One region of the Streptomyces sp. NPDC021115 genome, then DNA from elsewhere that is predicted to be linked to it. Evidence: riboswitches for the same ligand, from Rfam matches in the RefSeq annotation. Region 1 holds a riboswitch; the other holds the start of a gene.

Region 1 (3,713 bases):
CTGCCCGTCGGGGCCCGGCGCGTCCAGCTGGACCCCGACGAAGAGCGCAGGCTGATCACCCTCGACGCTGGCCAGCGCGCGACGCGCGGTGCGTACCCCGGGCTCCCTCCCGAACTCGATCCCGGCCGCGGCCAGGAAGTCGACGGGCTCCTCCTGCCAGTCCGGCTCGAACAGCCGCACCCGGCCCCCGCGCGCGGGGCCGTCCAGCTCGCTGCGCCCGGCCTTGCACAGCTCCTCGACCGCGGCCGGCGGCAGCGGGACGCCGACCGGCCCGTCCGGGTTCACCGCGATGCCGAGCTGCGGCGGCAGCCCGCGGGCGAACTCGACGGCCGGGGCGACGGTGAACGACATATGGCCGCCGACGATCTGGAGGAACTGCTGCTCGGAGCTGAAGACCGGGACGTACGCCTGGCCCTCGATCTCCAGGGTGGGCAGGTCGAGGCTGCGGCTGTCGGGGCCGCCGCCGCTCGGCAGCGGGATCCAGACATGACTTCGGGCGAGCGTCTCCACGATCCGCGCTCCGGCGCCCGGGACCCCGATCGAGGCGGCCAGCACCTCTTCCAGCTCATTGCCGGGGAACGCGGGATAAGCGCCGTCGGGAAATCCTCCGTGAGCGGGGGTTATGCCCTGGTGCTCCGGGATACTCATCTTCGTCCAACCGCCATCTCGTCCGACCTGCACCAGCACCTTAACGGCTGCGCGGCGGAAGGCCATGGGCCGCCCGGTCATCTCCACAGCACTTCCTCACGCCGGGCGGCCGCATTCTTCGGCGCGGACGCGTCAGCAGCCGCGTCAGCAGCCCTGTCACTCGAAGGAGATGCTTCGCAGCACGCTCGCGGTTGCCCGGTCGAGCAGAACGGCCGATGCGCAGCCCTCGGGCGGAAGCCCGCCCTCCACCCGCGCCACCAGTTGGCCCATCGCCCGCCGGTGCCGCCCGAAGGCAGATCCGGAGACCCCGCGGCCGCGGGCGGCCTGACCCTCCAGGGCGACCGTGGGGTCCACGTCCAGCAGCACCAGGTGCAGCCCGCGGCCGGTGCGCCGGGCGTCCCTGGCCAGCCAGCGGCGCACCCAGGGCTGCGAGCCGCAGTCGTGGACGACGACGCTCGCGCCGGAGGTGAGCGCCCGGCGCAGCCCCACGTAGTGGGCGCAGCGGACCAGCGGCCGGTAGACCGCGTACGGCAGCCAGCGGGGCATGCGTCTCTCCCATGCCTCCCGGGTGTTCTGCGAGTCGACCCGCACCACGGCCGCGCCGCTCGGGTCGGCGCCCGGGACCACCCGGTTGATCAGGGTCGACTTGCCGCTGCCGGGCAGCCCCGAGGCGATGATCAGGTCACGCGCCGGGTAGCGCAGCTCCGCCCCCACTCCGCCGCGCAGGTCGTGCACGGCGGAGCGGCGGTCCGGCCGGATTGTGCCGCCCGTTCGCTGCGACGGCGGCTCCTGCGGGGTCCGCTCCTGCCGCGCGGGCAGGGTTCCTCGGGTTGTCGCGTATGTTCCCTGCCCGTGCACCGTGATCGTCCTCCAAGGTCGGTCAAGCGGCTCCGTACCCCGAGAGTGTCAAGAAAAGGTAATGTCCATCAAGGAGGCCCCGGCGCGACCCCGCTCACAGATACGGCGCAAGATCAAGGGTTCCCTTCAGGAGCGGACGTGCGATGATGACCGCGCAAAACTCCATACCGGCCGCTTGAATCCGCGCGGGAGAGTTCTCGTCCACCGGCAGTCCGCCGGTCGTCCGAGGCGCCGAAGGAGCAAGTCCTCCCTTGAATCTCTCAGGCCCCGATACCGCATGGATGAGGCAGATCTGAAAAGCGGGCCGCCGAAGCCGGTGGCTCCACCCAAGGTGCAAGCCCGGCCGTCCCGCCGCGCGGGAGTGGTCACGGCGAACCTCTCAGGTTCCGATGACAGATGGGGAGGACGCAGCGCCGTCCTTGTCGTCCCATCCGCCCCGCCCGTCACTGTCATCGCCGTGATCATGCCCCTGGGAGCCGCACCATGACCGACGCCCCGCCCACGCCCCGCCGCACCGCGCTGGACGCCGTCCACCGTGCGCTCGGCGCCACCATGACCGACTTCGCCGGCTGGGACATGCCGCTGCGGTACGGGAGCGAGCGCGACGAGCACACCGCGGTGCGCACCCGCGCCGGGCTCTTCGACCTCTCCCACATGGGTGAGATCGCTCTCACCGGGCCGCAGGCCGCCGACGCCCTCGACCACGCCCTGGTCGGTCATCTCTCGGCGCTCGCCGTGGGCCGCGCCCGCTACACGATGATCTGCGACGGCGAGGGCGGCATCCTCGACGACCTGATCGTCTACCGGCTCGCCGAGCAGGAGTTCCTGGTCGTGGCCAACGCCTCGAACGCCCAGGTGGTGCTGGACGCGCTGACCGAGCGCGCCACCGGCTTCGACGCCGTCGTACGGGACGACCGCGACGCGTACGCGCTGCTCGCCGTCCAGGGGCCGCAGTCCCCCGGCATCCTCAAGGGCCTCACCGACGCCGACCTGGACGGGCTGAAGTACTACGCGGGGCTGCCCGGCACCGTCGCCGGCGTGGACGCGCTGATCGCCCGTACCGGCTATACCGGCGAGGACGGCTTCGAGCTGTTCGTCGCGCCGGACGACGCCGAGCGGGTCTGGCAGGCGCTGACCGAGGCGGGCGCCCCGGTGGGCCTGGTGCCGTGCGGTCTGTCCTGCCGGGACACGCTGCGCCTCGAGGCGGGGATGCCGCTGTACGGGCACGAGCTGGGCACCGACACGACCCCGTTCGACGCGGGGCTCGGCCGGGTGGTGAAGTTCGGCAAGCCCGGCGACTTCGTCGGCCGCGGGCCGCTGGAGGCCGCCGCGCGCGAGGCCGAGGCGCGGCCGCCGCGCACGCTCGTCGGCCTGGTCGCCGAGGGCCGCCGGGTGCCGCGCGCCGGATACGCCGTGACGGGCCCCGACGGCTCGGAGATCGGCCGGGTCACCTCGGGCGCCCCGTCCCCGACCCTGGGGAAGCCGATCGCCATGGCGTACGTCGACGCGGAGCACGCCGCGCCCGGCAGCCCGGGAGTGTCGGTGGACATCCGCGGTACCCGGGAGCCTTACGAGGTGGTCGCGCTCCCCTTCTACCGCCGCGAGCGCTGAAACCTCTGTCTCACCAGTAAAGACCCGTTTCCCATGCACTCCCCCCTATCCAGGAGAATCGGACCATGAGCAACCCCCAGCAGCTGCGCTACAGCAAGGAGCACGAGTGGCTGTCGGCCGCCGACCAGGACGGCGTGTCGACGATCGGCATCACCGAATACGCGGCCAACGCGCTCGGCGATGTCGTGTACGTCCAGCTCCCGGATGTCGGCTCCGCGGTCGCCGCCGGTGAGACCTGCGGTGAGCTGGAGTCCACGAAGTCGGTCAGCGACCTGTACGCGCCGGTCTCCGGTGAGGTCACCGAAATCAACGAGGACGTGGTGAACGACCCGGCGCTGGTGAATTCCGCCCCCTTCGAGGGCGGCTGGCTGTTCAAGGTGAAGGTGACGGACGAGCCGGACGACCTGCTCTCCGCCGAGGAATACGCCACCTTCTCCAACAACTGACCCTCCTTACTTCGATCGGGACCCTGATGTCGCTTCTGAACAGCTCCCTCCACGAGCTCGACCCGGACGTCGCCGCCGCCGTCGACGCCGAACTCCACCGCCAGCAGTCCACCCTCGAGATGATCGCCTCGGAGAACTTCGCTCCGGCCG
Region 2 (3,713 bases), on a different contig from region 1:
CAAGCCCAGCCTGCGCGGAAAGCCGGTGATCGTGGGCGGCCTCGGGCCGCGCGGGGTGGTGGCCACCGCGTCGTACGAGGCGCGGGTGCACGGGGTGCACTCGGCCATGGCGATGGCGCAGGCCCGCAGGCTCTGTCCGAACGCGGCGTACCTCACCCCACGCTTCCCGCTCTACCGCCAGGTCAGCGATCAGGTCATGGGGCTGCTGCGGGCGCTGTCGCCACTGGTGGAGCCGCTGAGCCTGGACGAGGCGTTCGTGGATCTGGAGGCGGGCGGCGCCGAGCCCCGGGTGGCGGCGGCGGTGGCCGTGGGGGAGCGGCTGCGGGCCGACATCCGCGCGGTGACCGGGCTGACCGGCTCGGTGGGCCTGGCCGGCTCCAAGATGCTCGCCAAGATCGCCTCCGAGCGGGCCAAGCCGGACGGACTGGTGGTCATCGAGCCCGGCACGGAGCGGGAGCTGCTGGACCCGATGCCGGTGCGCACCCTGCCGGGCGTCGGCCCGGCCACCGCGGAGGCGCTGCGCCGGGTCGGCATCCACACCGTCGCCGAGACGCGGGAGGCGGGCGAGGCGGAGCTGGTCCGGCTGCTGGGCCGGGCGCACGGGGCGTCGCTGTACCTGATGGCCAGCGGGCGGGACGAGCGGGCGGTGGTCGCCGAGCGGGACGCCAAGTCCGTCTCGGTGGAGGACACCTTCGACGTCGACGTGACCGACCGCACCCGGGTGCAGCTGGAGGTGGCGCGGCTGGCCGACCGCTGTGTGCGGCGGCTGCGGGAGGCGGGCCGCTCCGGACGCACGGTCGTGATCAAGGTGCGGCGGTACGACTTCTCGACGCTGACCCGTTCGGAGACCCTGCGCGGGCCCACCGACGACCCCGGCGTGGTCAAGGAGGCCGCGGCGCGGCTGATCGACGGGGTGGACACCACGGCGGGCGTGCGGCTGCTGGGGGTGGGCGTCTCCGGGCTCGCGGACTACACGCAGGAGGATCTGTTCGCCCAGGCCGCCCAGGCCGCGCAGGCGGCTGAGGCCGCCCACGAGGCCCTGGAGGGGCCGGAGAGGGCCCCGGGCTCCGAGACGCCGGAGCCGGAGGGCCCGGGCGCCCCGGGCGCCTCAGAGGCCGCTGAGGGCGCCGCGCGGCCGCGGGCGTGGCTGCCCGGGGCCGATGTGCGGCACGCCGAGTACGGGGCGGGCTGGGTGCAGGGCAGCGGGGTGGGGCGGGTGACCATACGGTTCGAGGTGCCCTGGTCGGAGCCCGGCCGGGTGCGGACGTTCGCCGTGGACGACCCGGATCTGGAGCCGGGCGAGCCGCTGCCGCTGGTGCGGCCCGGTCAGCCGGTGACGTCGAGACCGTAGTGGTGGTACAGCTGAAGCTCCTGCTCCGGGGAGAGATGGCGGCCGACCCCGAGGTCCGGGGCGTCCTTGATCAGCGCCCGGTCGTACGGCACCCGCAGCGCGTCGCCGACGACCTCGCTCGGTTCGAGGGGGACGAAGACGTCCCGGCTGAACAGGCCCGTGCGTACCGCCGCCCACTCGGGCTCGCCGGTCGCGTCGTCGAGGTAGACCTCGTCCACCGTGCCGATCTTGGCGCCCTCGCGGTCGAACGCCTTGCGGCCGATGAGGGTTCGCGGGTCGATGTCCGTCTGCACGCTCTCTCCCACAGATGGCGATGGTCCAGTGATACCTACCAAAAGCCACATCCGGGTACCCGGCCACTCGGGCATCCACTGTCCAACCCCCAACGGCAGACGCGCTGGTACGCTGGCTGTGGCTGTAGACCCCGTGCGGGAGAGTCCTCCGACGATGGTGTCGGGGGCGCCGAAGGAGCAAATCCTCCCCGGAATCTCTCAGGCACACGTACCGTGCGGGTGAGGTCACTCTGGAAAGCAGGGTGGGCCACGGGGAGCACATGCTCCGGAACCCCTCCTCACCGACGGTGAAAGCCGGTCAGGCACCACGGGCCGGTGAAGCTCTCAGGTTGAGATGACAGAGGGGGAGGCCGTCCGGGCACCCGCACCGCGGTGCCCCTCGCCGGTCGTACCTGACCAGGAGGCCCCCGCAGATGACCACCCACCGCATCTCGCTCGCCGAACTGGAGCGCGGTACTCCATTCGAGCAGCGGCACATCGGCCCCGACGCCGGAGCGCAGGCCAAGATGCTCGCCCAGGTCGGCTTCGGCTCCCTCGACGAGCTGACCGCCGCCGCCGTACCCGAGGTCATAAAGAGCGCCGAGGCGCTGCGGCTGCCGCCGGCCCGCAGCGAGGCGGAGGTCCTCGCCGAGCTGCGCGCCCTCGCCGACCGCAACCAGGTGCTGCCGTCCATGATCGGCCTCGGCTACTACGGCACGTTCACCCCGCCGGTGATCCTGCGCAACGTCATGGAGAACCCCGCCTGGTACACGGCCTACACGCCGTACCAGCCGGAGATCTCCCAGGGCCGGCTGGAGGCGCTGCTCAACTTCCAGACCGTCGTCTCCGACCTGACAGGACTGGACACCGCAGGTTCCTCGCTGCTGGACGAGGCCACGGCCGCCGCCGAGGCCATGGCGCTCTCGCGCCGCGTCGGCAAGGTCAAGGAGGGCGTCTTCCTGGTCGACGCCGACTGTCTGCCGCAGACCATCGCCGTCATCGAGACCCGCGCCGAGCCGACCGGCGTCGAGGTCGTGGTCGCCGATCTGACCGACGGCATCCCGGACGAGGCCGCCGAGCGCGGCGTCTTCGGCGTGCTGCTCCAGTACCCGGGCGCCTCCGGCGCGGTCCGCGATCCGCGCCGGGTGATCGAGCGGGCCCATGAACTGGGCGCGATCGTCACCGTGGCCGCCGATCTGCTCGCGCTCACCCTGCTCACCTCGCCCGGCGAGCTCGGCGCGGACGTCGCGGTCGGCAGCACCCAGCGGTTCGGCGTGCCCATGGGCTTCGGCGGCCCGCACGCCGGGTACATGGCCGTGCGTTCCGCCCACGCCCGCAGCCTGCCGGGACGCCTCGTCGGGGTCTCGCAGGACGCCGACGGCGACAAGGCGTACCGGCTGGCGCTCCAGACCCGCGAGCAGCACATCCGCCGCGAGAAGGCCACCAGCAACATCTGCACCGCGCAGGTCCTGCTCGCGGTGATGGCCGGAATGTACGCGGTCTACCACGGCCCGGACGGGCTCGCGGCCATCGCCCGCCGCACCCACCGCTACGCCGCCGTCCTCGCCGAGGGGCTGCGGGCGGGCGGCGTCGAGGTGGTGCACGGCGCCTTCTTCGACACCCTCACCGCGCGCGTCCCCGGCAAGGCCGCCGACGTGGTCGCCGCCGCCCGCGAGGCCGGGGTCAACCTCCGGCAGACCGACGCGGACCATGTGGGCATCGCGTGCGACGAGACCACAGGCCGCGCCCAGCTGGCCGCCGTGTGGTCCGCCTTCGGCGTCGACGGCGGGGACGCGAGCGGCATCGACGAGCTGGACGCCGCGGTGGACGACGCGCTGCCCGCGGAGCTGCTGCGCTCGGACGCGTACCTGACCCATCCGGTCTTCCACCAGTACCGCTCCGAGACCGCGATGCTGCGCTATCTGCGGCGGCTGGCCGACCGGGACTACGCGCTGGACCGGGGCATGATCCCGCTCGGCTCCTGCACCATGAAGCTCAACGCGACCACCGAGATGGAGCCGGTCACCTGGCCGGAGTTCGGCGCGCTGCACCCCTTCGCGCCGGTCGAGCAGGCCCACGGCTATCTGACG

The links. A riboswitch is a leader RNA that binds a small molecule or an ion and turns the genes downstream of it on or off. The one in region 1 is predicted to bind glycine.
Region 2: it holds a riboswitch for glycine, as region 1 does, so the genes downstream of both, gcvP (aminomethyl-transferring glycine dehydrogenase) here and gcvT (glycine cleavage system aminomethyltransferase GcvT) in region 1, are expected to answer to the same signal.

Annotation. Positions count from the first base shown of each region.
Region 1 covers NZ_JBIRQF010000001.1:283,532-287,244, forward strand. Annotated here, with positions in the region: gene ACH4TL_RS01270 (enhanced serine sensitivity protein SseB) at 1-648, opposite strand, end outside; gene ACH4TL_RS01275 (AAA family ATPase) at 805-1,512, opposite strand; glycine riboswitch at 1,683-1,792, shown strand; gene gcvT (glycine cleavage system aminomethyltransferase GcvT) at 1,990-3,117, shown strand; gene gcvH (glycine cleavage system protein GcvH) at 3,183-3,563, shown strand; gene glyA (serine hydroxymethyltransferase) at 3,590-3,713, shown strand, end outside.
Region 2 covers NZ_JBIRQF010000018.1:9,969-13,681, forward strand. Annotated here, with positions in the region: gene ACH4TL_RS35975 (DNA polymerase IV) at 1-1,351, shown strand, start outside; gene ACH4TL_RS35980 (PRC-barrel domain-containing protein) at 1,327-1,644, opposite strand; glycine riboswitch at 1,771-1,868, shown strand; gene gcvP (aminomethyl-transferring glycine dehydrogenase) at 2,058-3,713, shown strand, end outside.